Regions from separate parts of the Streptomyces sp. NPDC033966 genome, predicted to be linked through region 2. Evidence: riboswitches for the same ligand, from Rfam matches in the RefSeq annotation. Region 2 holds a riboswitch; the other holds the start of a gene.

Region 1 (14,067 bases), on a different contig from region 2:
GACGGCGTACAGCAGGTCCACGATCAGGTTCGCGAGGACCACGAACAGGGCGGCGAGCAGGGTGACGCCCATGATCACGGGGAGGTCGCCGGCGCTGATCGCGGCCACGGCGGCCGTGCCCAGGCCCTGGAAGTTGAAGGTGGTCTCGGTGAGCACCGCGCCGCCGAGGAGGCCGCCGAGGTCCAGGCCGAACATGGTGACGACCGGGGTGAGCGTGGAGCGCAGGGCGTGCTTGCGGATGACCACGGCCTCCTTGAGGCCCTTGGCGCGGGCGGTGCGGATGTAGTCCTCGCCCATGACCTCCAGCATGGTCGCCCGGGTGATGCGGGCGTAGGTCGCGGCGAAGAGGAAGGCCAGGGTGACCCAGGGCAGGATCATGCTGTTGAGCCAGGCCAGCGGATCCTCGGTCAGGGGTTTGTAGTTGGAGACGTCCAGCCAGCCGAGGCTGTAGACGAAGACCGCGGGGGCCACCATGCCGGTGAAGAAGATCGGCAGGGAGACGCCTGCGAGCGCGCCGACCATGACGGTGCGGTCGACGGCGGTGCGGCGTTTGAGTGCGGAGATCACGCCCGTGGCCACTCCGGCGATCACCCAGATCACGGCCGCCCCGAGGGCGAGCGAGAGGGTGACCGGGATGCGGTCCATCATGGTTTCCCAGACGGGCGCCTCGGTCTTGAAGGAGTAGCCGAAGCAGGGGGCCGCACAGTGGGTGATCTCGGTGCCGCCGTCGTAGTCGCGGCCGGCGAAAATGCCCTTGACGAAGAGCAGGTACTGCTCGGAGATGGGCTTGTCGAAGCCCATCTTCACGCGGATGCCCGCCAGGGCGGTCTCGTTGGTCTCCCGGCCGGCGTACATGAGCGCGGGATCGCTGCCGGTCAGCTTCGGGACCGCGAAGAAGATGCCGAAGGTGACCACGGAGACCACCAGCAGCGTGGCGGCGACGTTGAACAGCCGCCGTATGAGGTAGACGAGCACTGCAGTCGGCCGCCCGGGGCTGGTGGCCGCCGCCCCTCGTGGGGGCGGCGGCCAGCGCCTGCGGCCTTCACCTGCCCTTCGGACTAGCGCATGTGCGGTGAAGGCACTTACTTACGTGCTGAGTTGCGGTTGCGTGCCCGGCGTCGGCCGGGCTGCCAGGCTGCTGCCCGGCTCGTCGCCGGGCAGCCTGCTGGTCCTGCTGGTTCTGCTGCTCCGCCGCTACTGCTTGATGCCCACGGTGGCGAGGTCGATCTTGCCGAAGGACTCGTTGAAGAAGACGTTCGTCAGGCGCGGGTTGTGGTAGACGAGCGCCTTGTCGAAGTTGATCGGCAGGTAGAGCGCCTTGTCCATGACCTTCTTGTTGATCTCCGTGTAGAACGGAGCGGCGGCCTCCGGGGTGGCGGCGGCAGCGGCCTTGTCGAACAGGCCGTTGATCTCCGTGTCGTTGACCTCGGTGTAGTTGTTGTTGCCGTTCGGCAGGATGAACGATCCGTCGACCAGCGGCTGCAGGAAGCCCGCGCCGGAGTTGTAGTCGGCGCCCCAGCCCATGACGATGATGCCGTAGCCCTTCTTCTTCACGTTCTCGGGCGAACCGATCGTGGAGGAGGAGAGCTTGCCGTCGAACTGGTCGATCGTCGCCTTGATGCCGACCTTGGCGAGCGAGGCCTGCAGGGACTCGGCCGTCTTCACCTCGGGGGCGCGGTTGTTGCGCACGGCGATGACGGTCTCGAAGCCGTCGGGCTTGCCACAGGCCTTGAGGGCCTCCTTGGCCTTCGACGCCTGCGACTTGCCCTTGGTCAGGCCGAAGGGGTCGTAGCTCTTGTCCGAGCCGGGGACACCGGCCGGCAGCATGTTGGCGCCGAGGTCACCGCTGGTCGGGCCGCCGCGGGCGGTCTGGAGGGACTTCGGGTCGGCCGCGTAGATGACGGCCTTGCGGCACTCGATGTTGTCGAACGGCGCGACCGTCTGCGGGAAGGCGAAGTAGCGGATGTAGCCCGTGAACGGGTTGTCCGCGTTGGCCTTGAGCTTCTCGTCCTTGAGGATCTTGTTCTTCGCGGCCTGCTGGACACCGGTGCCGTCGACGGCCATGTCGATGTCGCCGGAGAGCAGGCGCTGGTCCATGTCGTCCGGGTTGGTGGTGACCGTGAAGGAGACCTTGTCCGGCAGACCCTTGCGGATCGGGTCCGTCTTCGGGTCCCAGTTCTCGTTGCGGACGAAGGTCGCGCCCTTGCCGGCGGTGAAGCTCTCGACCTTGTAGGGGCCCGTGGAGATCGGCTTGTTGGTGTACGTGGCGCCCGTGTCCTTGCCCGCCGGGACCGGCGAGGAGGACGGCATGGCCAGCAGGTAGCTGAAGTCGGAGTTCGCGCTCGCCAGGTTGAAGACGATCGTCTTGTCGTCCGGCGTCTCGACCGTCTTCAGACCCATCTTGTTCGGGTCGGTGTCCTTGTACGGGCCGGGGTACTTCTGGCCCTGGTCCAGGAGGTCGATCAGGTAGGTCGGGCCGCCGGACAGCACGTCCTGCGCGAAGACGCGCTCGACGCCGTACTTGATGTCCTTCGAGGTGATCGGCGTACCGTCCTCGAACTTCACCCCGTCCTTGAGCTTCAGGGTGTAGGTCTTGCCGTCGTTGCTGATGACCGGCAGGGCCTCGGCGAGGTCGGGTACGACCTTCGTGCCGTCCTTGCCCGGCTTGGCGTCGTAGGCCAGCAGGCTGCGGACGTAGAGGCGCTGCATGTTCCAGACGAAGCCGTAGTAGGCGCGCGCCGGGTCGAGGTAGTCGACGTCCTGCGGGGACCAGAGCTTGAGCTCGCCGCCCTTGGCGTCCGAGGGGTTGATCACGGCGGTCGCGGCACCGCTGTAGCCCTTGCCGCTGTCGCCGTCGGCGGCCTTGTCGTCCTTCTTGTCGTTGCCACCGCACGCGGCGGTCATCGAGAGCGCGGCGATCACTGCGGTGATCGCGAGAGCCTGCTTTCTGCGGGTCACGGTTGTCCAACCTCCAGAGGTGGTGAATCGAAGAAGCGGTTCAGCTGCCCTTGGGGTCGAGTGCGTCACGCAGCCCGTCCCCGAAGAGGTTGAACGCCAGGACGGTGATGAAGATCGTCATACCGGGAACCACCATGTACATGGGGTCGTCCTGGTAGATGGGGACGGCGTCGGAGAGCATCTTTCCCCAGGAAGCGGTGGGCGGCTTGACGCCGGCACCCAGGAAGCTGAGGGCCGCTTCGGTCAGGATGTTGGTCGGGATGATCAGCGTGGCGTAGACGAGGATCGGCGCGACCAGGTTCGGCAGCAGCTCCTTCAGGAGGATGTAGCCGCGGCCGGCCCCGAGGCTGCGAGCGGCCTCGACGTACTCGCGTTCCCGCAGGGAGATCGTCTGGCCCCGGACGATGCGGCCGATGTACGGCCACCCGAAGAAGCCGATGACGAGGATGAGCACGCCCATCCGGACGCCGGAACCCTCGAACCCCCACACGGAGTTGGGGACCACGGAGACCAGGGCGATGGTGAACAGCAGCTGGGGGAAGGCCAGCAGCAGGTCCATCAGCCGGCTGATGATCCCGTCCACCCAGCCGCCGAGGAAGCCGGCGAGGGCACCCAGGAGGCTGCCGAGGACGACCGAGACGAAGGCCGCCAGGAAGGCGACGACCAGCGAGATGCGGGCGCCGTAGACGATCCGGCTGAACACGTCGCGCCCGTTGGTCGGTTCGACGCCCAGCAGGAAGTCGGAGCTGATGCCGCCCAAGGAGCCGAGCGGCGTGCCCAGGTCCGGATCGATCATGTCCTCGTGGAACTCGTTGGGGTCGTGGCCCAGCAGGTTCACGATCAGCGGCGCGAAGACCGCCACCAGGATCAGGAGGATCACGATCACGCCGCCGGTCAGCGCGACCTTGTCGCGCTTGAGCCGCATCCAGGCGATGCGGCCGGGCGAGCGGCCTTCGATGGCCTTGGCAGGGACTTCGGCTACGGACACGGGTGCGGGTGATTCCGCGCTCGTGTCGTGCAGTGGTGCCGTCATCGTGGTGGGGACCCCTCTCGGCCGACGGGTGGGTCGGCCCATGCCCGCCGCTGTGGCGGCGTTGGTGCGGAGTGGCGCTCCAGTGCTCGGGGCACGTGAACGCGTACGAGGTGCGAGGTGCTGGCAGTGCTGGCAGTGCGGCCGTGCTGTGGGTGGAGCAGGGTGCGGTGCGTGCGGTGCGGTGCAGCTGAGGTGCGGGAAGTGCGGAAGCGCCGCGTCGGGACGAGCGGCGGAGTCCACGGACCGAACCGCGTCCTGGAGGACTGACCGGCTCTTGGGTGGGGAGTCTTCATCGGGCGCTCGACCAGCCGCCAGACCCGCAGATGAATGGATGCGCAACCGTGATCTGAGGCCTGGGTTCCCGTTATCCGGACTCCGCTCACGGCTCAGCGGAGCAAGACCGTCCGTTCGGTACGCAACCGGACATCACGCCCAACCCTGGGGAGGAGTGCGCCAATTGGGCGCCCACCTACGGTGATATCCGGACAAGACGAAGGCCGCCGGGAACCGTGGTTCCCGGCGGCCTGGTGTCCGTCGGACGGGTTTGTCTCAGGGCGCGGGCGCACCCCGGAAATCCCTGTAGGGAGCTCGGGGAAAGCGTCCCCGGAACGCCCGCGGGGGCTCAGTAGGCGGCGGCCTGCCCCTCGCGGTCGTAGAAGGGCCGGGTCTGCGCACGCAGCCACATCGCCACCGGATCGTGCTCGTCCGCGAGCGCCACCGTGCACACCGGAACCCCCTCGGGCACGGCGCCGACCGACTGGCGCATCATCTCCCGTACGGATTCCAGCGCGGGCGCCGAGGCGTCGTACAGGTCGAGCCCCACCGCGAGGTACGCGGACCCGAGCGAGGGCTGCACCCAGGCGCGGCGCAGCGACCTCACGGCCGGCGTGCGGTGCGCGTGCTGGGTCAGCAGCCCGTAGAACTGTGGGAGCTCCAGGGCCGGCTCGGACAGCCGCAGCGGCCCCGCCGGCATCCGGTCCAGGCCGGTGGCGACCCGGCGCAGGTCGGCCCAGGGGATGCCGAGGCCGCCGCCCTGGGCGTGCGGGTTGACCCACAGGCCCCAGCGGTCCGGGTAGAGGGCGCGGGCGATGTCCCGGCCCGTGACCACCTCGTAGCCGCGGTTCCAGCCGCTCGCGGCCAGCTCCTGCGGGGAGGTCACGCAGGGGGCGTAGCCCAGCCCCTCGACCTCCATGCCGCCGTACTGGGCGTCCGGTGAGCCCGGCTGCCCCTGCCACAGCAGCATCCAGAGCCTGCCCTCGCCGAGGGCGTGCAGGAATGACTCATAGCTCTCATAGCGCCCGGGAGTCACCTGGCGCAGCATGTGCTCGACCTGCCCGGCCGCGGCCGTGCCTGACGCACTCACCCGGTACCCCTCTTCGTCTTCGTCCGCCCGTCGTCCACACGTCCCAACCAGCTTAAGCGGCGCTACGGGAGGTAGAAGGGGCGTACGCGCTCACGAATCCACTCCGTGACCGGGTCCTCGGCGGCGTCCAGCAGGATCAACTGCACCGGCCAGGGCGCCGGTACGCGGGCCAGGGCGCGGCCGAGCGCCTCCAGAGGGGCGCTGCGGGACCCGGGATCCCATCCCGCCAGGCGGACACCGATGAAGAGCTGGGGGTCGCCGCCCTCGACGCTGGCGAGGCAGCGGTGGGCGGACGCCACGGCTCCGGTCGCCCGGAACTCCTCGGCGGCGGCGGCGAGGAAGTCGACCGGGTCCTCCTGCCAGTCGGGTTCGAAGAGCCGGACGCGGCCGCCGGAGGCCGGACCGTCGAGCTCGGTGCGGCCGGTGCGGCACAGCTCCGCGACGGCGGCGGGGGGCAGGGGGACCCCGACGGCACCCTCGGGGTTCACGGCGATGCCGAGCTGCGGGGGCAGGCCGCGGGCGAACTCGACGACGGGGGCGACCGCGAAGTCCATGGCGGGGCCGGCGGCGAAGCGGAACTGGGCCTCCGAGCTGTAGACGGGGACGTACGCCGCGCCGTCGATCAGCATCGTGGGGAGGTCGAGGGAGGCGCTGTCGGGCCCGCCGCCCTGGGGGAGCGGCACCCAGACCTGGCTGCGGCCGAGCGCCTCCAGGATCCGCGGGCCGGCGTCCGCCTGGCCGAGCGCCGCTCCGAGCACCTGCTCCAACTCGTTCGCCGGCCAGCCGTTGCCTTGCATGTGCGCCTGCTCTCCCTGTGTCCGCGCCGATGTCGCCCCGAGGCTACCGTGGCCTCCGGCGGTGGGCGGGGGGTGCCGCCGCCTCTGTGACGCGCGGGAGTGCCGGGGCGGTTTCACCGGCGACGCCGGCGCGTGGCCGGGGCGTCCGCGGGTGGCGCGTACCGCTGCGCGGGGCGAGGTCCCCTGCCCGCCCTTCGCCCGTTCCTCCCCCGGCTACCGCTGGGGGTACCCCAGGGGCTGCGCCCCGGACCCCCTGGGGCTCCGCCCCCCCAGACCCAGCGCCCCGAACGCCGGCGGGGCTGGAATCCGGGCAGCGGCCCGTCAGGCGTCGAACGTGATCCGGGTCAGGGCGGCGGCCGCGGGGCGGTCCAGGAGGGTGAGCGAGGCGCAGCCGCGCGGGGTCCGGCCGGCCTCCGCGGAGCGCAGGAGGCGGGACACCGCGCCCCGGTGGCGGGCGAACGCGTACGCCGACACCCGACGGCCGCGGGCCTCCTGCCCGGACAGGGCCTCGTCGGGGGTGCTGTCCAGCAGCAGCAGGTGCAGCGCCCGCCCCCGCCGCCGCGCGACGGCGGCCAGCAGGCCCCGCACCCACGGCTGGGTGCCGCAGTCGTGGACCACCACAGAGGCGCCGGAGCGCAGCTCGCGCCACAGCCCCCCGTAGTGCGCGGCGCGGACCAGCGGCCGGTACACCGCGTACGGCAGGCCGGACGGCATGCGGCGCTCCCAGCGCTCGCGGGTGTCCTGCGAGTCGATGGCGGCTTCGGCGGCCCGCTTGATCAGGGTGCTCTTGCCGCCGCCGGGCAGCCCGGACACCACCACGATGTCCCCGGCGGCGTAGCTCAGCCGGTGCGGCCGCGCGGACTGTCCGCGCAGGTCGCGGACGGGGCCGGGGCCGCCGGCCGCCGCGGGCCGGGCGGTGCTCCGCTGCTCCGGGACCGCGCCGACCGCACCTGTCGTCGTAGCCACTCCGAGTCTCCGCACAGTGATCGTCTCCCCCGAATCGGGCCGCGAGGGCCCCATGCCCACTGAATGTAAAGAGACGGTAATCCGGCGGCCCCGGTTGCGGCCGGGCGTTCCACAGCGCGGACGGCCGGCCCCGCCCGGACCGCACGTTCTTCCGGGCCCCACTGCCCTCCCCCGCCCGTCCCGTGCAATGATGTGCGCCATCTGGACACCAAACTGCATACCGGCCGCTTGAATCCGCGCGGGAGAGTCCCGGCAGGCCGCGAGGCCGTGCCCGGGCGCCGAAGGAGCAAGTACCTCCCTTGAATCTCTCAGGCCCCGTACCGCGTGGATGAGGCAGATCTGAAAAGCGAGCCCCGCCGCGTCCGTCCCCGGACGGCCCGGCGCGTGCTCCACCCAAGGTGCAAGTCGGCGTTCCCCCTCCGGGAACTCTCGGCGAACCTCTCAGGTTCCGATGACAGATGGGGAGGAACCTCCTCGTCATGTCATGCCCTGGGACCCGGGAGCCACACCCATGAGCACTGCCCCCCGCCTGACCGCGCTCGACGCGCTGCACCGCTCGCTCGGTGCGACCATGACCGACTTCGCGGGCTGGGACATGCCGCTGCGCTACGCCAGTGAGCGCGACGAGCACAACGCCGTACGCACCAAGGCCGGCCTGTTCGACCTGTCCCACATGGGCGAGATCACCCTGACCGGCCCGGAGGCCGTGAAGGCGCTGGACTACGCGCTCGTCGGGAACATCTCCACCGTCGGCGTCGGCCGCGCCCGCTACACGCACATCTGCCAGGAGGACGGCGGGATCCTCGACGACCTGATCGTCTACCGCCTCGGCGAGACCGAGTACATGGTCGTCGCCAACGCCTCCAACGCCCAGGTCGTGCTGGACGCGCTCACCGAGCGCGCGGCCGGCTTCGACACCGAGGTCCGCGACGACCGTGACGCGTACGCGCTGATCGCCGTCCAGGGCCCGGAGTCCCCCGGCATCCTGAAGTCGCTGACGGACGCCGACCTGGACGGCCTGAAGTACTACGCGGGCCTGCCGGGCACCGTCGCGGGCGTGCCCGCCCTGATCGCCCGTACCGGCTACACGGGCGAGGACGGCTTCGAGCTGTTCGTCTCCCCCGAGCACGCCGTGGAGCTGTGGCAGGCGCTGACCGAGGCGGGCGAGGGCGCCGGCCTGGTGCCGGCCGGCCTGTCCTGCCGCGACACGCTGCGCCTGGAGGCGGGCATGCCGCTGTACGGGCACGAGCTGACCACCGCGCTCACCCCCTTCGACGCCGGGCTGGGCCGGGTCGTGAAGTTCGAGAAGGAGGGCGACTTCGTCGGCCGCGCCGCCCTGGAGGCCGCCGCCGAGGTCGCCGCCACCAAGCCGCCGCGCAAGCTGGTCGGCCTGGTCGCCGAGGGCCGCCGCGTCCCGCGCGCCGGCTTCCCGGTGGTCGCGGGCGGCGAGGTCATCGGCGAGGTGACCTCCGGCGCCCCGTCCCCCACGCTGGGCAAGCCGATCGCGATGGCGTACGTCGACGCGGAGCACGCCGCGCCCGGCACCTCCGGCGTCGGCGTCGACATTCGCGGTACGCATGAGCCGTACGAGGTCGTGGCCCTGCCCTTCTACAAGCGGCAGAAGTAGCCCTCGTACCGGGTCCCCCCGTCTCAGCACGCAAGACCACCATTCGTATCCACCTCCCCGCATCCAGGAGAATCAGGTCATGAGCAACCCCCAGCAGCTGCGTTACACCAAGGAGCACGAGTGGCTGTCGGCCGTCGAGGACGGCGTCGCGACGGTCGGCATCACGGAGTTCGCGGCCAACGCGCTCGGTGACGTCGTCTACGCCCAGCTCCCCGAGGTCGGCGACACCGTCACCGAGGGCGAGACCTGTGGCGAGCTGGAGTCGACCAAGTCGGTCAGCGACCTGTACTCCCCCGTCTCCGGCGAGGTCACCGAGTTCAACCAGGACGTCGTGGACGACCCGGCCCTGGTGAACTCCGCCCCGTTCGAGGGTGGCTGGCTGTTCAAGGTGCGCCTGTCGGAGGAGCCGAAGGACGCGCTCACCGCCGACGAGTACGCCGCGCTCACCCACTCCGACAACTGACACCCCAGGGGCCCCTGAATGTCCGTTCTGAACACCCCCCTCCACGAGCTCGACCCTGACGTCGCCGCCGCCGTCGACGCCGAGCTCGTGCGCCAGCAGTCGACCCTGGAAATGATCGCGTCGGAGAACTTCGCTCCGGTCGCCGTCATGGAGGCCCAGGGCTCGGTCCTGACCAACAAGTACGCCGAGGGCTACCCGGGCCGCCGCTACTACGGCGGCTGCGAGCACGTCGACGTGGTCGAGCAGATCGCGATCGACCGCATCAAGGCGCTGTTCGGCGCCGAGGCCGCGAACGTCCAGCCGCACTCGGGTGCACAGGCCAACGCCGCCGCGATGTTCGCGCTGCTCAAGCCGGGCGACACGATCATGGGCCTGAACCTGGCCCACGGCGGTCACCTGACCCACGGCATGAAGATCAACTTCTCCGGCAAGCTCTACAACGTGGTCCCGTACCACGTCGACGAGACCGGCCAGGTGGACATGGCCGAGGTCGAGCGCCTCGCCAAGGAGTCCAAGCCGCAGCTGATCGTCGCCGGCTGGTCCGCGTACCCGCGCCAGCTGGACTTCGCCGCCTTCCGCCGGATCGCGGACGAGGTCGGCGCGTACCTGATGGTCGACATGGCCCACTTCGCGGGCCTGGTCGCCGCGGGCCTGCACCCGAACCCGGTGCCGCACGCCCACGTCGTCACCACCACCACGCACAAGACCCTCGGCGGTCCGCGCGGCGGCGTCATCCTGTCGACGCAGGAGCTGGCCAAGAAGATCAACTCCGCGGTCTTCCCGGGCCAGCAGGGCGGCCCGCTGGAGCACGTGATCGCGGCCAAGGCCGTCTCCTTCAAGGTCGCGGCCTCGCCGGAGTTCAAGGAGCGCCAGGAGCGGACCCTGGAGGGCGCGAAGATCCTCGCCGCCCGCCTGGTCCAGGACGACGTCAAGGCCGTGGGCGTGGACGTCCTCACCGGCGGCACCGACGTGCACCTGGTCCTGGTCGACCTGCGCAACTCCGAGCTGGACGGCCAGCAGGCCGAGGACCGCCTCCACGAGGTCGGCATCACGGTCAACCGCAACGCCATCCCGAACGACCCGCGGCCCCCGATGGTCACCTCGGGTCTGCGGATCGGTACGCCGGCCCTCGCGACCCGCGGTTTCGACGCCGAGGCCTTCACCGAGGTCGCCGAGATCATCGCGCAGGCGCTGAAGCCGAGCTACGACGCCGCCGACCTCAAGGCGCGCGTCTCGGCCCTGGCCGCGAAGTTCCCGCTGTACCCGTCGCTCTAGGGACGGCTCCGGGGGCCCGGCCTTGTTCTTCACAAGGCCGGGCCCTTTTCATGACCGCCCGCACCCGTACGGGTGCTCTCCGGCGGCCCGCACACCCTCCTGGCGGCCGCCACGGCCCCCGGCACGCCCTTGCGGGCCCTCCCGGCACCGGAACGCGACCCGGCTCACGTCCGTCGGCCCCGTCCGGGAGGCGAACCGTTCATCTCCACGCGTTACGCTCGTCTGCCGGACAAAATCCGCAGATCCCCCGTCTTGATCACCACACCCCTGCCCCCTCCCCACCCCACGAGCAGACAAGGGAGTCCGCCAGTGGCCATCTCCGTCTTCGACCTCTTCTCCATCGGCATCGGCCCGTCCTCCTCCCACACGGTCGGCCCGATGCGCGCGGCGCGCATGTTCGTGACGCGGCTGAAGAAGGACGGCGTCCTCGCCCAGACCGCCTCCGTGCGGGCGGAACTCTTCGGCTCCCTCGGCGCGACCGGCCACGGGCACGGCACGCCCAAGGCGGTCCTGCTCGGCCTGGAGGGCCACTCCCCCCGCACCGTGGACGTCGAGACCGCCGACGACGAGGTGGAGCGCATCCGCAAGAGCGGCAAGCTGCGGCTGCTGGGTACGGAGATAGGCAGTGCCCACGAGATCGACTTCGACGAGCCGAGCCAGCTGATCCTGCACCGCCGCCGCTCGCTGCCCTACCACGCGAACGGCATGACCCTCTTCGCGTACGACGCCGCCGGCGCCCCGCTGCTGGAGAAGACGTACTACTCGGTCGGCGGCGGCTTCGTCGTGGACGAGGACGCGGTCGGCGAGGACCGGATCAAGCTCGACGACACCGTGCTGAAGTACCCCTTCCGCTCGGGCGACGAGATGCTGCGCCTGGCCAACGAGACCGGTCTGTCGATCTCCTCCCTGATGCTGGAGAACGAGAAGGCCTGGCGCACCGAGGAGGAGATCCGCGAGGGCCTCCTGGAGATCTGGCGCGTCATGCAGTCCTGCGTCTCGCGCGGCATGTCCCGCGAGGGCATCCTCCCGGGCGGCCTGCGCGTCAAGCGCCGCGCCGCGTCCACGGCGCGCCAGCTGCGCACCGAGGGCGACCCGATGATGCACCGCAGCGAGTGGACGACGATCTACGCGATGGCCGTCAACGAGGAGAACGCGGCGGGCGGGCGCGTGGTGACCGCCCCCACGAACGGTGCTGCGGGCGTCCTGCCGGCGGTCCTGCACTACTACGTGAACTTCGTGCCCGGCGCGGACGAGGACGGCGTGGTCCGCTTCCTGCTGGCCGCGGGCGCGATCGGCATGCTCTTCAAGGAGAACGCCTCGATCTCCGGCGCCGAGGTCGGCTGCCAGGGCGAGGTGGGCTCCGCCTGCTCGATGGCCGCGGGCGCCCTCGCCGAGGTGCTGGGCGGCACCCCCGAGCAGGTCGAGAACGCCGCCGAGATCGGCATGGAGCACAACCTCGGCCTGACCTGCGACCCGGTCGGCGGCCTCGTCCAGATCCCCTGCATCGAGCGCAACGGCATGGCCGCCGTCAAGGCCGTCACCGCCGCGAAGATGGCGATGCGCGGCGACGGCAGCCACAAGGTCTCCCTCGACAAGGTCATCAAGACCATGAAGGAGACCGGCGCCGACATGAAGATCAAGTACAAGGAGACGGCGCGCGGCGGCCTCGCGGTCAACGTCATCGAGTGCTGATCCGCGAAGTACGCAACACAACGGGGCCGGCGCCGGCGGCAGCAACCTCGGCAACTCCTCCACCGCGCAGCAGGTCGCGTCGGGCTTCGGTGCGTCGCACCAGAACAACGGCGCCCAGGCCGACGGATCCGGCTCCACCGCGATCGGCCGGTCCGACAACCACGACGCGCTGATCTGCAACCCGCTGCCGTAGCGGCCGGCCGCGCGGCACCGCCGCCACCGGACACCGGGCCCGCCCTCCCCCCGGAGGGCGGGCCCTCCGCATGCCCGTGGCGCGCCGCCCGGCCGAAAAGAGGCCCTGCGGCCCGGCGGCTCGGGACCTTCGGCCCCGCGGCGCGCCCCCGGGCCGCGGATAGCGTGCCGGGAGGGGCGCGGGAAGACCCCACGCGCGACGAGAGGCAGCCGCCGATGGCCACCATCACCGAACAGAGACTCCTGCCGCTGCGGCTGGAAGCCGCCCCCCTGTCCGTGCCCCTGACCGGCCGGTTCGTCTACCGCACGGACCGCCCGTACGAGGTGGCCGTCGACTTCCGGGGGGCCGGGACGCACCTCGCCCGCTGGGTGTTCTCGCGGGAGCTGCTGCTCGACGGGCAGAGCGCCGCCACCGGCGAGGGCGACATCCAGGTGTGGCCGCGGTGGAGCGGCTCGGAGCCGCGCGTCCTGCTGGGCTTCAGCAACGGCGGGCAGAGCTGCGTGGTCTCCGCCCGCGCCAAGGACGTGCGCGAGCTGTGCCGGCGGATGACGGAGCTGGTGCCGCGCGGGCAGGAGCGGCGGCACTACGACCTGGACGCACAGCTGAGCGCGCTGCTGGCGCACTGAGGCGGCGCGCGCGGAACCGCGCGCCCTCCGGCGGTGTCCTATGAGATGACAGGCAGTCCCCGTCTCACGGAACCGGGGAGACATCATGCGTCACCCGCACCGCCGCCGGATCGTGGCCCTCGCCACGGGCGCCCTGCTCACCGCCGGGCTCGCGCTCTCCGCGTCGCCGGCGTCCGCCGCCACCACGACCACCACCAGCACCCAGACGCCGCTCGTCGTCAATGCCCGCTGGGGCGGGCACTGCACGTACGACCGGCTCGTCATCGACCTCCAGGGCTACGTGCCCCCGGTCACCGTCACTCCCGTGTCCCAGCTGGTCTACGACGGGTCCGGCAAGCCCGTGCCGCTGGCCGGGAAGTACTTCCTGGAGATCCGCCTGCACCCCGCCGCCGGGCACGACGACGCGGGGCAGAACGTCTACCAGGGGCCCAGGCTCCAGAAGATCTACCTCAGCAAGCTCAAGGGCATGGCCATGACCGGCGACTACGAGGGGTACGTGACCTTCGGCGCCGCCTTCGACACCCAGCCGACCTACAACACCTCCGTCCTGCACTCGCCCGAGCGGCTCGTGCTGGACTTCCCGCACCCCGACACCTGCTGACCCGCGGACGGCCCGGAGCCGCCCGGTCAGCGGTGTTCGGGGTTGGGGAAGTCGAAGCGGCAGCCGGCGTCCCACAGGGATCGCTGGTTGCCGTGGGCCGGCATGCCGCCGGCGCGCTTGAGGAGCGCCGCCAGGTGCATCAGGTTCCACGACATGAACGTGGTGTTCCGGTTGGTGAAGTCGTTCTCGGGACCGCCCGAGCCCGGGTCCAGGTAGGAGGGGCCGGGGCCGGCCTCGCCGATCCAGCCCGCGTCGGCCTGGGGCGGGACGGCGTAGCCGAGGTGCTGGAGGCTGTAGAGGATGTTCATGGCGCAGTGCTTGACGCCGTCCTCGTTCCCCGTGATCAGCGCTCCGCCGACGCGCCCGTAGTAGGCGTACTGGCCCTGCTCGTTCAGCAGCGAGGAGCAGGCGTAGAGCCGCTCGATGACCTGCTTCATGACGGAGCTGTTGTCGCCGAGCCAGATCGGGCCGCA
Region 2 (14,067 bases):
CAGGTCCAGCCACGGCCGCCCGGGCGCGTAGGAGCCGTTGAGGGTGGCGGCCTGGTCCTTGAGCCCGCCGGGCTTGGTGAGCGAGCCGATGAAGCTGATCAGCGCCGAGACCCCGCTCGCGCCCAGCGACAGGGCGAGCACGAGCAGGGTCTCGGTGCGCAGGACCCGGCGCCCGTCCTCGCGCAGTTCCACGACCACCGGCTCCGGCTCGACCCGCACGCCTGACTCCCGTCCCGTTCCGACCACCACCCCATAGTGCCCCCTCGGCGGCGGGAGCGGATCAGCGGGAGCGGACCGGCGGGAAGGGACCGGCGGAGCGGGCCGCCCCTCAGCGGCGGACCGCCCGCGTGGCGTCCACCTCCTGTTCCTCCAGGCCCACGGGCCAGGTGTGCACGGGGTCGCCCTTGTGCATCAGCTCGCTGTAGCGCCGGGTGGTGGCCGCGAGGGCGGCATCGCGTTCCAGTCCGCCCGCGAGAGCGCGGTGGTACGTGTCCACCTGCCAGGTCGCCCCGTTCACCCGGCGCCGGCACCGCTCCTCGATGATCCCCAGGTAGTGGTCCCGGTCGGCGGGTTCGATGCCCCAGGCGTCCAGCCCGGCCGCGGCCATCGGCAGCAGCTCGTCCAGCACCAGCCGTACGGCGGGCACGCTCACCAGCCCCCCGGCCCGGCCCTTGCGCGGCCAGCGGATCCGCGCGTCGATCCCGTACCGGCAGGCCGCGTCGAAGTTGGCCTCCGCCTCCGCGAAGGACATCCGGGTCCACACGGGGCGCGGCTCGTCCGCGAGGGTCCGTACGAGTCCGTAGTAGAAGGCGGCGTTGGCGACGACGTCGGCGACGGTGGGCCCGGCGGGCAGGACCCGGTTCTCCACCCTCAGGTGCGGCACCCCGTCGGCGACCCCGTAGACGGGCCGGTTCCACCGGTAGACCGTGCCGTTGTGCAGCACCAGCTCCTGCAGGCTCGGCACCCCGCCCTCGGCGAGCACCCGCAGCGGCTCCTCCTCGTCGCAGATCGGCAGCAGGGAGGGGAAGAAGCGGACGTTCTCGGCGAAGAGCTCGTACACCGAGTCCACCCACCGCTCCCCGAACCAGGTCCGCGGCCGCACCCCCTGCGCCTGGAGTTCGGGCGGCCGGGTGTCGGTGGCCTGCGTGAACAGCGGCGGACGCGACTCGCGCCACAGCTCGCGCCCGAACAGGAACGGCGAGTTGGCCCCCACCGCTATCTGTACGGCGGTCACCGCCTGCGCGGCGTTCCACACGTCGGAGAACCGGGCCGGGGTGACCTGGAGGTGCAGCTGTACGGAGGTGCAGGCGGCTTCCGGCACGATCGAGCCGGTGCTCCAGGTCAGCCGCTCGACCCCGTCGATGTCGAGCCGGAAGTCCTCCCCGCGCATCATCAGGATCTGCTCGTTGAGCAGGGAGTAGCGGTCCACCGCCGAGAGGTTGGCCAGGGCCAGGTCCGCGCGGGAGATGGTGGGCAGGATCCCGATCATCACGACGCCCGCGTCGATCTCCGCGGCCTGCCGGTGGGCGTAGTTCAGTCCCGCGCTCAGTTCTTCGGAGAGCTGGTCGAATACCCTCCCGTCGAGCCGGTGCGGAAGTACGTTCACCTCCAGGTTGAACATTCCGAGTTCGGTCTGGAAATCGGGGCTCGCAATCCGCTCCAGCACCTGTGCATTCACCATGCGCGGCAAACCGTCGGCACCCGCGAGATTCAACTCGATCTCCAGCCCCATCATGTTCTTGGGCCGATCGAACCTCTTCTCCGCCAGAAGGCGCTCCAGCCCCTCCAGGCACTCGTGAAGCTTCCTCCGATACCGATGCCGATCGGACAGGTCGAATCCGCCTGCCACGACCTTCTCCCCCATCGAAGCGTCCCTCCTCGAGTGGGCCAGGCCCGGTGCGTCCGGGCGCGCGTCACGGTCGATGATGCCCAGGCACCGTGATCCATAACGCCGGCCGGGGGTCTTGGCGGGGAGCGCGCGCCGGTATGGCCTGATGGGCGCTCCGGCACATTCGCCTGGCAACCCACCGCGCGCAAATTCCCCCTGCCCTTTGCCTGTTCCTGATTAACGAAGGTTTCCAGCCGAGCGCCCTTGGGGTAACCTCCGAGGTCAGCGCGGCATGTCCGCGTGTAACCGGCATGAATACCATGGCAGCGGGACCGGAAGGCGCCTTGCCGGCAATAGGCGGGACGGCTAGCCGAAACACTGCGTGAACACATGTCGTATAAACTCCGCAAACGAGGCAGAGAGTTGGCGCGCGGCCATTGCCCCAAAGCCCACCTCTGACCTCAGAATGCGACAGCGCCGTCCGCACTTTCCCCCGCACCACAGGTCTCCCAAGTGAGAGGCGACCCACCATGCCGCTGCATGTCCCCCCGGCTCCCGCGCCCGCCCTGCGCAGCGTCCTCGCGGCACTCGGTTCTCCCACCGCCGTCCACGAGGCACACACCCCGGCCCTGCGCTCGCACCAGGGCCCGCTCACCGCCGAACTCCCGCTTCCGGTCCACGTGCTCGACCGTCTGAGCGTGTCCGGCCACACGGCCGGCGGCCGGCCGCCCCGGACCCGGCTCACCGGCTGGCGGTTCCTGATCCGCAGCGGCGACCGCTTCGTCGCGGCCGCCGACACCCGGCTGACCCCGGACGGCTGGGCCTTCTCCCATTTCTTCGAGGGCCCCTACGTCGCCGCGACCGAACGCGCCCTCCGCCAGGCCGAGTCGCTCGGCAAGGGCTACCAGCCGAGGCTGCTGTCCGTACCTGAGCTGTACATGCTGACCCTGTGGCTGCACGGGGCGGTCGGCGCCGACGCCGCCGCCGGCCTCCCCGCCGCCGCCGACCTGCTGGTGCCACTGGCCCCGGCCCCGCCCGGGATCGCGCCCTTCCGGCCGCATCCCGTCTCGGAGCTGCTGCCCGTACTGACCCACCGGCTGACCCCGGCCGCCCCGCCGGTCCCGCCCACCCTCGCGGCCCCGGCGGCTTGACCCGGGTGACCCATTCGGCCTAGTCCGCTCGGGTCAATGCGAACCACCCGAAATGACAGGGGAGTTGGCCTGAACCGCCCGCACGGGTGATGCGTCCTCATTCCAAGAGGACAGCTGCCGGGAAATACCTGCGAAGCGGCCGTCCTGGGGGAACACTGAGGACATCCTCCCCGCAGGCGCGGGGACGACACAGGGGGACGGCCATGAATCACGCATCGAGCCGTAGCGAACAGACCACACCGCAGCGAAAGAACCCATCCATGTGCCAGCACCAGCCCGCCTGCCCGTCATCAGAATCCGCCGACCGGGAGGCAGCGCGCCCGGTGGCCAACCACCCGGAACAGGGCTGGAGCCTGCTGTGCAACGGCGTCCTGCTCTTCGAGGACACCGGTGAGCTGCTGCCGGACGGACAGATCATCGCCCCGCACCGCCCGCTCGCGGCGGCGTAGCCGGCACCGCACGGCAACACCGCACGGATGCGGAAGGGGCCGGTCCCGGAGCTCGATGCTCCGGGACCGGCCCCTTCACCGTTCCCTCACCGTGTCAGCGGCCCGTCCCCGACGGTCCCGCCGACGCGGCTCAGTTGTCGTACTCGTCCAGCGGCGGGCAGGAGCAGACCAGGTTCCGGTCACCGAAGGCGCCGTCGATCCGGCGCACCGGCGGCCAGTACTTCTCCGCGGCGGAGACCCCGCCCGGGAAGACGGCCTCGTCGCGGCTGTACGGGTGGTTCCACTCGCCGCCCAGCGCCGCGGCGGTGTGCGGGGCGTTGGCGAGCGGGTTGTCGTCCACCGGCCACTCACCGCCGGCGACCCGCTCGATCTCGCCGCGGATGGCGATCATCGCGTCGCAGAAGCGGTCGATCTCGATGAGGTCCTCGGACTCGGTCGGCTCGATCATCAGCGTGCCGGCCACCGGGAAGGACATGGTCGGCGCGTGGAAGCCGTAGTCGATCAGGCGCTTGGCGATGTCGTCGACGCTCACGCCCGTGGCCTTCGACAGCGGACGCAGGTCGATGATGCACTCGTGCGCGACCAGGTTGCCCGGACCGGTGTAGAGGACCGGGTAGTGGGGCTCCAGGCGCTTGGCGATGTAGTTGGCACCGAGTACCGCCACCTGGGTGGCGCGCTTGAGGCCCTCGCCACCCATCAGGCGGACGTACGACCAGGAGATCGGCAGGATGCCCGCCGAACCCCACGGCGCCGCCGAGATCGGGCCGACGCCCGTCTCGGGGCCGGCGGTCGGCTGGAGCGGGTGGTTCGGCAGGTACGGGGCCAGGTGCGCCCGGACACCGACCGGGCCGACGCCCGGGCCGCCGCCACCGTGCGGGATGCAGAAGGTCTTGTGCAGGTTCAGGTGCGAGACGTCGCCGCCGAAGTGGCCCGGCTTGGCCAGACCCACCAGGGCGTTCAGGTTGGCGCCGTCCACGTACACCTGGCCGCCGGCCTCGTGCACCTGGGCGCAGATGTCGGCGACGTGCTCCTCGAAGACACCGTGCGTCGACGGGTAGGTGATCATGAGGACGGAGAGCTCGTCGCGGTACTGCTCGATCTTGGCGCGCAGGTCGTCCGCGTCCACCTCGCCGTCGTCGGCGGTCTTGACCACGACGACCTTCATGCCGGCCATCACGGCGCTCGCGGCGTTGGTGCCGTGCGCGGACGACGGGATGAGACAGATGGTGCGCTGCTCGTCGCCGTTCGCGCGGTGGTAGGCGCGGACGGCCAGCAGGCCGGCGAGCTCGCCCTGGGAGCCCGCGTTCGGCTGGATGGAGACCTTGTCGTAGCCGGTGACCTCGCAGAGACGTTCCTCCAGCTCGTTGATGAGCGTGAGGTACCCCTCGGCCTGCTCGACCGGGGCGAACGGGTGCAGCTGGCCGAACTCGGGCCAGGTCACCGGCTCCATCTCGGTGGTCGCGTTGAGCTTCATGGTGCAGGAGCCCAGCGGGATCATGCCGCGGTCCAGCGCGTAGTCCTTGTCCGAGAGCTTGCGCAGGTAGCGCAGCATCGCGGTCTCGGAGCGGTGCTGGTGGAAGACCGGGTGGGTCAGGTACGCGTCCGAGCGCAGCAGGTCCTCGGGCAGCGTGTCGGCGGCGACCGCGTCCAGGGCCTCGACATCCGCGGCGGAGCCGCCGACACCGAAAGCGGCCCAGACCGCTTCGAGGTCGGCGCGCGTGGTGGTCTCGTCACAGGAGACCGACACGTGGTCGGCGTCGGCCCGGTACAGGTTGACCCCGCCCTCGCGGGCGGCGGCGACGACCTCGGCGGCCTTGCCGGGCACCTTGGCGGTGACGGTGTCGAAGAAGGAGCCGTGCACCAGCTCGACCCCGCCGGCCGTCAGGCCCGCGGCGAGGATGGCCGCGTAGCGGTGGGTGCGGCGGGCGATCGTCTTCAGGCCGTCCGGGCCGTGGTAGACGGCGTACATGCCGGCCATGACGGCGAGCAGCACCTGCGCGGTGCAGATGTTGCTGGTGGCCTTCTCGCGGCGGATGTGCTGCTCACGGGTCTGCAGGGCCAGGCGGTACGCCTTGTTGCCGTCCGCGTCCACGGAGACGCCGACGAGGCGGCCGGGCAGCGAGCGGGCGTGCTTGGCCTGGACGGCCATGTAGCCGGCGTGCGGGCCGCCGAAGCCCATCGGGACGCCGAAGCGCTGGGTGGTGCCGACGGCGATGTCCGCGCCCAGCTCGCCCGGGGAGGTCAGCAGGGTCAGGGCGAGCAGGTCGGCGGAGACGGTGACGATCGCGCCGAGCTCGTGCGCCTGGTCGATGACCGGCTTGATCTCGCGGACCGCGCCGGAGGCGCCCGGGTACTGGAGCAGCACGCCGAAGACACCGCGCTCGGCGATCTCGGCGGGGATGCCCTCGGACAGGTCCGCGACGACGACCTCGACGCCCGTGGGCTCGGCGCGGGTCTCGATCACGGCGATGGTCTGCGGCAGCGCGTCGGCGTCGACGAGGAAGACCCCGCCCTTGACCTTGCCCACGCGGCGGGCCATCGACATGGCCTCGGCCGCCGCGGTGCCCTCGTCCAGCAGGGAGGCGCCGGAGGTGGGCAGGCCGGTCAGGTCGGCGACGAGGGTCTGGAAGTTCAGCAGCGCCTCGAGGCGGCCCTGGGAGATCTCCGGCTGGTACGGGGTGTACGCCGTGTACCAGGCCGGGTTCTCCATGACGTTGCGCAGGATCACCGGCGGGGTGAAGGTCCCGTAGTAGCCGAGACCGATCATCGAGGAGAGCACCTGGTTGCGGTCGGCCAGCGAGCGCAGCTCGGCCAGCACCTCGGCTTCGGTGCGCGCTCCGGGCAGGTTCAGCGCATCGGCGGTCTTGATCACATCCGGTACCGCGGCGGCGGTCAGCTCGTCCAGGGAGCCGTAGCCCACCTGGGCGAGCATCTTGGCCTGCGCTTCGGCGTCCGGGCCGATGTGGCGCTGCTCGAAGGGGATGCCCTGCTCGAGCTGGGAGAGCGGAATGCGGTTGGCGGTCATAACGGAGGCCTCCTGGTCGTATGACCTGCGAGGGGCACCACGGCGCGGGCACCCGGACGGCCTCCCCCTCTGTCATCTCAACCTGAGAGCTTCACCGGAGTCGCGGGGTTCGCCCGAGAGCTCCGGCTTTCACCGTCGGTGAGGGGAAGGTCCGGTACTGCGGGCCCGGCGCCTGCCCCTGCTTTCCAGAGTGGCCTCGTCACGTGCGGTACGTATGCCTGAGAGATTCCGGGGAGGATTTGCTCCTTCGGCGCCTCCGTCGTACTCACTCGGAGGACTCTCCCGCACAGGGTCAACAGCCGTCACCCAGCCTACCAGCGAGGATCTCGACCCTCCCTCGAGTGGCCCCCTCTTGAAATATGCACTTCTGTAGTCATTACGGATGAGCTGTGCATCACTGCGACCGTACGGAGGGACCGTGCAGACCGACATCGATCCCCGCAGCCTGATCGGCCGCAAGGCGTTCGACCGCAACGGCACCAAGATCGGCACCGTGGACGAGGTCTACCTCGACGACGCCACGGGCGTCCCGGAGTGGGCCGCAGTCCGGACGGGCCTCTTCGGCCGCGACGCCTTCGTCCCCCTGGAACCCAGCGAAGTGGTGGACGACGCCCTGCGCGTGCCCTTCGAACGTTCCCTGATCAAGGACGCCCCCGACTTCGGGGTCGGCCGCCACCTCTCCCCCGAGCAGGAGCTCCAGCTCTACCACCACTACGGCCTGGACGTGGCCCTGCCCTCCGACTTCCAGCGCCCCCGCCCCCAGGACACCCCCTAAGGAGCCTCCCCCTCCCCCACGAGGGGCAGCGGATCGGACGCCTCCAGCTCGGGGTCGTCCAGCAGGAAGGTGCGGACCCGGCCCGGGGGCGATCCGGGCCGCTCGAACCGTACGGTCACCCGCCCGACCCCGCTGCCCTGCACCCACCCCGGCCCGTACACCGCGTGGTGTACGTCGCTGCCCGCCGCCCAGTGCCGCGCGGGAGCCGCCCCGGTGCCCTCCAGGGCCGCCGCAGGGGCCTGGGAGGGCCCGTCTTCCCGGGTGGCTCCGGCGGCGCCCTCCTCGGCGCCCAGCGCCTCCGCCCCGGCCTCCTCGGCGGTGGCCAGCGCCTGGGCGAACAGGTCCTCCTGCGTGTAGTCGGCGAGCCCCGTCACCCCCACCCCCAGCAGCCGCACCCCGCCGGTGGTGTCCACGCCCTCCAGCAGCCGCGCGGCCGCCTCCCGCACGACCGCCGGGTCGTCGGTGGGGCCCCGCAGCGTCTCGGAGCGGGTCAGCGTCGAGAAGTCGTACCGGCGCACCTTCAGGACGATGGTCCGCCCCGAGTGCCCCGAGGCGCGCAGCCGGCCCACGCAGCGGTCGGCGAGCCGCTGCACCTCGTTCCGGATCCGCACCCGGTCATGCAGGTCCACGTCGAAGGTGTCCTCCACCGAGACGGACTTCGCGTCCCGCTCGGCGACCACCGGCCGGTCGTCCAGCCCCAGCGCCATCCGGTACAGGCCGACTCCGTGCGCCCGCCCCACCATCCGCACCAGCTCGTCCTCGCCCGCCTCGGCCAGCTCCCCCACGGTGGTGATCCCCGCCCGGCGCAGGTGCTCCCCGGTGGCCGGCCCCACCCCGGGCAGGATGCGCACCGACATGGGCGCGAGGAGCTCGCGCTCGGCGCCCGGCTCGATCAGCAGCAGCCCGTCGGGCTTGGCCTCCTCCGAGGCGATCTTGGCCAGCATCTTGGACCCGGCCAGCCCCACCGAGCCGCTGAGCCCCGTCAGGGCCGTGATGCCGGCCCGCAGCCGCTCCCCCGTGGCACGGGCGCCGGCCGAGTCGAAGGCCGCTCCGCCCGCCTCCAGGTCCACGAAGGCCTCGTCCAGGCTGAGCGGCTCCACCAGCGGCGACAGCTCCCGCAGCAGGCCCATGACCAGCTCGCTGACCTCTCGGTAGAGGGTGAAGCGCGGGATCAGGTAGGCACCGTTCGGGCAGAGGCGGCGGGCCTGCGCGGTCGGCATCGCCGAGTGCACCCCGAAGCGCCTGGCCTCGTACGAGGCGGTGGCGACGACCCCGCGTGGCCCGAGCCCTCCGACGATCACGGCCTTCCCGCGCAGGCTGGGCTTCGACGCCTGCTCCACGGAGGCGTAGAAGGCGTCCATGTCCAGGTGCAGGATGGTCGGCGCGGCTCTCACGGCACCGATGCTGCCCTACGCCACTGACAACGCGGTGATCACCGGCCCGTGACCCACCGCGGGGCGCGGCCTGAGGTCCGGACGGCCCGGTTCGGCCCCGAGTCAGACGGCCCGGTTCCGGCGGGCCGCGAGCTCGTCGGCCGGGTTGTGGCCGACCAGGGTCTCCCCGGTGTCCACGCGCTCCCCGTGCAGCTGCGACAGCGCGTTCTCGACGTCGCGCCAGACGACGCCCACCGCGATGCCGAAGACGCCCTGTCCGCCCTGGAGCAGGCTCACGACCTGGTCCGGCGAGGTGCACTCGTACACGGTCGCGCCGTCGCTCATCAGCGTCATGCGCTCCAGGTCGGAGAAGCCCCGGTCCCGCAGGTGCTGCACGGCGGTGCGGATGTTCTGCAGCGCCACCCCGGTGTCGAGGAAACGCTTGACGATCTTCAGGACGACCACGTCGCGGAAGCTGTACAGCCGCTGGGTGCCCGACCCGTACGCGGGCCGCACGCTCGGCTCCACGAGTCCGGTGCGCGCCCAGTAGTCGAGCTGCCGGTAGGTGATCCCCGCGGCGGCGCACGCCGTCGGTCCGCGGTAGCCGACCTGCTCGGACACCGGGCCTTCGCTCACCGGTCCGACCGGCGCGGCCGCCGGCTGACGGTGCGCGGAACCCGCCGCGCCGCCGTGCACCGGGTACGGCCCACCGTCGCTCCGCGCGGGGGTGCCCCCGGTCGTACCGTCGCCCGTGATCCTCACGCCGACCCTCCGTCCTTGACCTGCCACCTTGAAGGTAGGCAGTGACCAGGGGTGCGTCAACGATCGCCACACTCGGCACGCCGAGTGATAATCACCCTGAGAGTGGTTTCCCGTACCCCGTTGCGGGGAAAGGCTAGTCGAATGGGCTGACAGTTCCCGGTGGACGGCACGGCCGCCGGCGCGGCTACTGGGGGCCCGTGCCGAAGTCCTCGGGAGAGATCTGGTCGAGGAACTCGCGGAACTTCTCCACCTCGTCCTCCTGCTCATCGGGAATGGCGATTCCGGCGTCGTCCAGCACGCCGTCACTGCCGTAGATCGGCGTTCCCGTGCGCAGGGCCAGCGCTATGGCGTCCGACGGCCGCGCGCTCACCTCGACCCCGCTGGCGAAGACCAGCTCCGCGTAGAAGACGCCCTCCCGCAGATCCGTGATCCGGACCTCGGTGAGCTCCTCACCGACCGCCTCCAGCACGTCCTTGAACAGGTCGTGCGTCAGCGGCCGGGCAGGGGCCATGCCCTGCTGCGCGAAGGCAATGGCGGTCGCCTCCCCAGGACCGATCCAGATGGGGAGGTACCGGTCGCCTCCCACTTCACGCAGGAGCACGATCGGTTGGTTGGAGGGCATTTCCACCCGGACACCCACAACGTCGAGCTCGTTCACACAGCAACCCTAGGACCTGCCCGGCAGGTTTGGGTAGTCGGGGCCCCACCGGGACCCCTCCGGTCAGTGCGGACGGAGCCCGAGAGCGGTCTGCACCAAGGCCTCGTGGAGCCGTACGGAGAGCCCCGCGAGCTCCCTCGTCGTGGCTTCGGCGTGCGCCCTGGTCTGCGGATTGCGGTGCCTGCGCAGCGGGGCGACGAGCTGCTCCACCAAACCGGCCTCCCGGTCCGCCGCGGCCTTCATCCCGCGCAGGTGGCGGGGTTCCAGGCCGAACCGGCCGAGATCCGCGATCAGCCGGGCCACGGTGAGCGTCCCGGCGTCGAACCCGCCGCCCGGCGCCTCGGAGATGAGCCCGTACGACTCCCACTCGACGAGCTGTGCCTCGTCCGCCTCCGCGGCCGCGATCAGCTCGGCGCGGCCCACCCGGGCCGCCGGCGGCTCAGCGGCCGCCTCCGCGTACCCGCCGGAGGGCTGGGCGCCCTCCACGGACTCCCCGTGCGCGGCGGGCGCGGGGATGCGGATCTGCTCACCCCGGTCGAGCGCGTCCAGCTGCTCCCGGATGACCTTCAGCGGGAGGTAGTGGTCACGCTGCAGGCGCAGGACGCGCGCGAGCCGTTCCACGTCCCCGGTGCTGAACTTGCGGTATCCGGAAGGCGTGCGCCGGGGTTCGACCAGGCCCTCCGCCTCCAGGAAGCGGATCTTCGAGATCGTGACTTCGGGGAACTCGTCCCGCAGCGTGGTCAGCACCGTGCCGATGCTGACCAGCTGCCCGGCCGAGCCCGCGGTGCCGTTCTTCGGGGCACCGCCCGTCGGGGTACGCAGCATGGAACCTTCCCTGGGGTCCCCCCGGAGGGTGTCCGGGGGTGGGGTTCCCCCCGGACGGTGTCCGAGGGGGGTCAGACGCCCCGCAGGCTCGCGTAGAAGACCAGCCGGTACTTACCGATCTGCACCTCGTCACCGTTGTGCAGGGCGACGGACTCGATCGGCTCGCGGTTGACGTACGTGCCGTTGAGGCTGCCCACGTCGGCGACGGTGAAGCCGCCCTCCGGGCTCCGGCGGAATTCGACATGCAGGCGGGACACGGTGATGTCGTCCAGGAAGATGTCGCTCTGCGGGTGCCGGCCCGCAGTCGTCAGTTCGCCGTCCAGCAGGAACCGGCTGCCCGAGTTGGGCCCGCGCCGCACGATCAGCAGGGCCGAACCGGGCGGCAGCGCCTCCACCGCGGCCTGGGCCTCGGGAGAGAGCGAGGACGACACGTGCTGGCCCGACCCCTCGGCCTCGTAGGCCTCCAGGCCCGAGATCGAGATGGTGGACGTGGTCTCCGAAGCACGCTCCGGCGTCAGACCCGGCCGCAGCGGCGCCCCGCAGTTGGAGCAGAAACGGCTCGCAGCGTCGCTGCGGTGACCGCACCTGCCGCACGTCTGCTCGGCCGACATGGACGGCTCCTCGCGCCGCGGCTGCCCCGCGGAGGCACTGGTGGCATAGGGGTCAGAGGCAAACCCTCCACCCGCACTAGAGGTTGATGGTTCACCGAAACCTATGCGCCCGGAACCAGCGGGGTCAACGGACGACGCGCCGCGCCCGCCCGAATTGTCACCCGGGCCGGCCACCTCGTCACGGAAGAGCGGCCTGTCGCCCTGCCCTTCCCCTTCCGGCTGCCCCGCGCGGTGCCGCGCCGCACCGCTTTCCTCGTTCTTCTTCTTGCCGAACAACTTCTCAAACAACTTCACGGGCGATTCCCCTTGACCGAAACAGACCCGCCCGTGGGGCAGGACGAACTCTGCATGCACACACCTGCCGACCCGGACATTCTGACAACGTCCGTAACCACCAGACAGTTTCCACCACGCACGGCGACTTCCGTGCGTCGACCCCCCGCAGGCATCGGCCCGCGTGAGCCTGTCCACATTCCGCTACGCATCACGGCGATGACGACCGAGCGTAGTCAGGCTGCTTCGCAGCCCGCAAGGCATCCACAACGATCTTCGCCGACCGTGTGACGGCGACCGTGGCCTGTTCCTTCTCCATCGTCTGCACCACACCTCCCGGGATGTTCAGCGCGGGCTCCAGATCCTGCGGTTTGCCGATGACCTTGAACTCATAGGGCTGTGTGATCTTCTTACCGTCGATCCCGACCCCGCCGCCCTCGTCGGAGAAGTACGAGCCCGCCACGACGCGCACCCCGTTGATCTGGATCGCCTCCGCCCCGGCCGCCCGCAGCTCCTGGAGGGTGTCCAGCAACTGGTCGGACCTCACCTGGCCCTTCGTGTCGGTGATCCGCAGCGTGATCCCCGGGCCCTGTGCGGCCACCGTACCGGCCAGGATGCCCAGTTGGCGCTCCTTCTCAACCGTCTGCCGACGGGCCTCTTCCGCCTGGTTGGAACTGCTCTGCAGCTCCTTGCGCTGGTCGTCCAGCCGCTGCTTCTCGTCCTCCAGACGCTGTGTCCGCCCGTCCAGCTCGTCGAGGATCCGTACGAGGTCCTCCTGCCGGGCACCGCGCAGCGGGGCGCTGGAGTCGCTGTTGGACCGGACCTGGATCGCGAGCCCGAGGCCCAGGACGAACAGCAGCAGCGCGACGATCAGTTGGGCCCGGCTGAATCTGGGCGGCCACAGACCGGCGGCCAGGCGCTGGCGCCCGGTCTCCTGCGGCCCGACCGGCTCGGCCGGCTCGGCCGGCCCGGGTCGCGGGGACTCCTGGGGCCGCGACGGCTCCGGCTCGGGCTTCGACGGCTCGGGCTGCGACGCCTCGGGCTTCGACGGCGGCTGCGGCTGCGGCGGCTGGGGGACGTCCGGCTCCCCCGGCGGCGTGTTCTCCGTGCTCATCGGCCTCACGCCCGGAAGACGTGCCGGCGGATGGCCGCGGCGTTGGAGAAGATCCGGATGCCGAGGACGACGACCACGCCCGTCGACAGCTGCGAGCCGACGCCCAGCTTGTCGCCGAGGAAGACGATCAGCGCGGCGACGACCACGTTCGAGAGGAACGACACCACGAAGACCTTGTCGACGAAGATCCCGTCGAGCATCGCGCGCAGGCCGCCGAACACCGCGTCGAGCGCGGCGACCACGGCGATCGGCAGATAAGGCTCCACCACGGCCGGCACCTCGGGCCGGACCAGAAGCCCGACCACCACTCCGGCCAAGAGGCCCAGTACCGCGATCACGATGCACCCTTCTTCGGCTCTACTGCTGTGGCTGTGCGGACGGTCAGGCTCGACGCCGCGGGCAGCCGCACCTCGTCCATCGGGGTCAGGCTGTAGCGGATCCCGTAGCTCTCCTGGAGGACGTGCAGGTACTGACCGTCCACGGAGTCCTGGAACGTGGTCCCGAGCCGCTTCTTGTCACCCACCGCGAGGACCTCGTAGGGCGGCACCAGCGGCTTGTTGTCGACCAGTATCGCGTCACCCGCGGCCCTGATCGCCGACAGCGCCGTCAGCCGCTGCCCGCTGATCGAAACGGCCTCGGCACCCGACTGCCAGAGCCCGTTGACGATCCGCTGCATGTCCCGGTCGCGCACCCGGCCGGTGTTCGAGAACCCGGCGCTCTCGCGCGGACCGCCACCACCGCCCGACGAGGCGCCCTTGGCATCGTCCACCACCAGTTTGACGCCGGGACCGCGCACCTCGGTTGCACCCGCCAGCAGTTCCACCAGCCGGCCCCGCTCCCCGACCTGCTGCTTCAGCACGGCGCGCTGCCGGTCGGCGACCTCGGTCCGCAGCCGTTCGGTCTCCCGCTCCAGGGCGTCGGCGTGGTCGTTGGCCCGCCGTACCCGGTCGATCAGCTCCTGCCGCTCCTTGGCCAGTACCGGAGCCGCTATCCGCGCCTGCGCGGCACCGAGCGTGACCACCATGGCGGCGAGCACCAGACCCGCGGCGAGCGCCAGCTTGGCCTTGAGGGTACGGGGCAGCCCCGCCGTACCGTCCGCCTCGCGCCGGGCCGAGGCTTCCGCATAGCCCTCGTCGAGGCTGTGGTCCATCACGTGGGTCAGCAGCGACATGGACGCGTCCGGACGCGCGGGCGGTGTGGCCGAACTCCGGTTGTTGGGCGGC

What was found. Region 2 has a riboswitch for glycine ahead of gcvP (aminomethyl-transferring glycine dehydrogenase). Riboswitches for the same ligand answer to the same signal wherever they lie in the genome.
Region 1: another riboswitch for glycine. It lies ahead of gcvT (glycine cleavage system aminomethyltransferase GcvT); the one in region 2 lies ahead of gcvP (aminomethyl-transferring glycine dehydrogenase).

What each region holds. Positions count from the first base shown of each region.
Region 1 is NZ_JBVIRQ010000001.1:284,559-298,625, forward strand. Features, by position in the region: gene ACZ518_RS01355 (ABC transporter permease) at 1-975, opposite strand, end outside; gene ACZ518_RS01360 (ABC transporter substrate-binding protein) at 1,195-2,904, opposite strand; gene ACZ518_RS01365 (ABC transporter permease) at 2,999-3,991, opposite strand; gene ACZ518_RS01370 (enhanced serine sensitivity protein SseB C-terminal domain-containing protein) at 4,614-5,354, opposite strand; gene ACZ518_RS01375 (enhanced serine sensitivity protein SseB) at 5,417-6,151, opposite strand; gene ACZ518_RS01380 (AAA family ATPase) at 6,473-7,171, opposite strand; glycine riboswitch at 7,347-7,450, shown strand; gene gcvT (glycine cleavage system aminomethyltransferase GcvT) at 7,629-8,744, shown strand; gene gcvH (glycine cleavage system protein GcvH) at 8,824-9,207, shown strand; gene glyA (serine hydroxymethyltransferase) at 9,226-10,482, shown strand; gene ACZ518_RS01400 (L-serine ammonia-lyase) at 10,792-12,174, shown strand; gene ACZ518_RS01405 (SsgA family sporulation/cell division regulator) at 12,583-12,993, shown strand; gene ACZ518_RS01410 (AMIN-like domain-containing (lipo)protein) at 13,079-13,594, shown strand; gene ACZ518_RS01415 (flavodoxin family protein) at 13,621-14,067, opposite strand, start outside.
Region 2 is NZ_JBVIRQ010000032.1:3,516-17,582, reverse strand. Features, by position in the region: gene ACZ518_RS38640 (CPBP family intramembrane glutamic endopeptidase) at 1-219, opposite strand, end outside; gene ACZ518_RS38635 (glutamate-cysteine ligase family protein) at 329-1,864, opposite strand; gene ACZ518_RS38630 (hypothetical protein) at 2,359-2,979, shown strand; gene ACZ518_RS38625 (DUF5999 family protein) at 3,240-3,428, shown strand; gene gcvP (aminomethyl-transferring glycine dehydrogenase) at 3,559-6,453, opposite strand; glycine riboswitch at 6,650-6,748, opposite strand; gene ACZ518_RS38615 (PRC-barrel domain-containing protein) at 6,872-7,228, shown strand; gene ACZ518_RS38610 (DNA polymerase IV) at 7,225-8,622, opposite strand; gene ACZ518_RS38605 (MerR family transcriptional regulator) at 8,725-9,363, opposite strand; gene ACZ518_RS38600 (bifunctional nuclease family protein) at 9,548-10,021, opposite strand; gene ftsR (transcriptional regulator FtsR) at 10,085-10,846, opposite strand; gene ACZ518_RS38590 (FHA domain-containing protein) at 10,918-11,811, opposite strand; gene ACZ518_RS38585 (DUF881 domain-containing protein) at 11,942-12,844, opposite strand; gene ACZ518_RS38580 (small basic family protein) at 12,850-13,182, opposite strand; gene ACZ518_RS38575 (DUF881 domain-containing protein) at 13,179-14,067, opposite strand, start outside.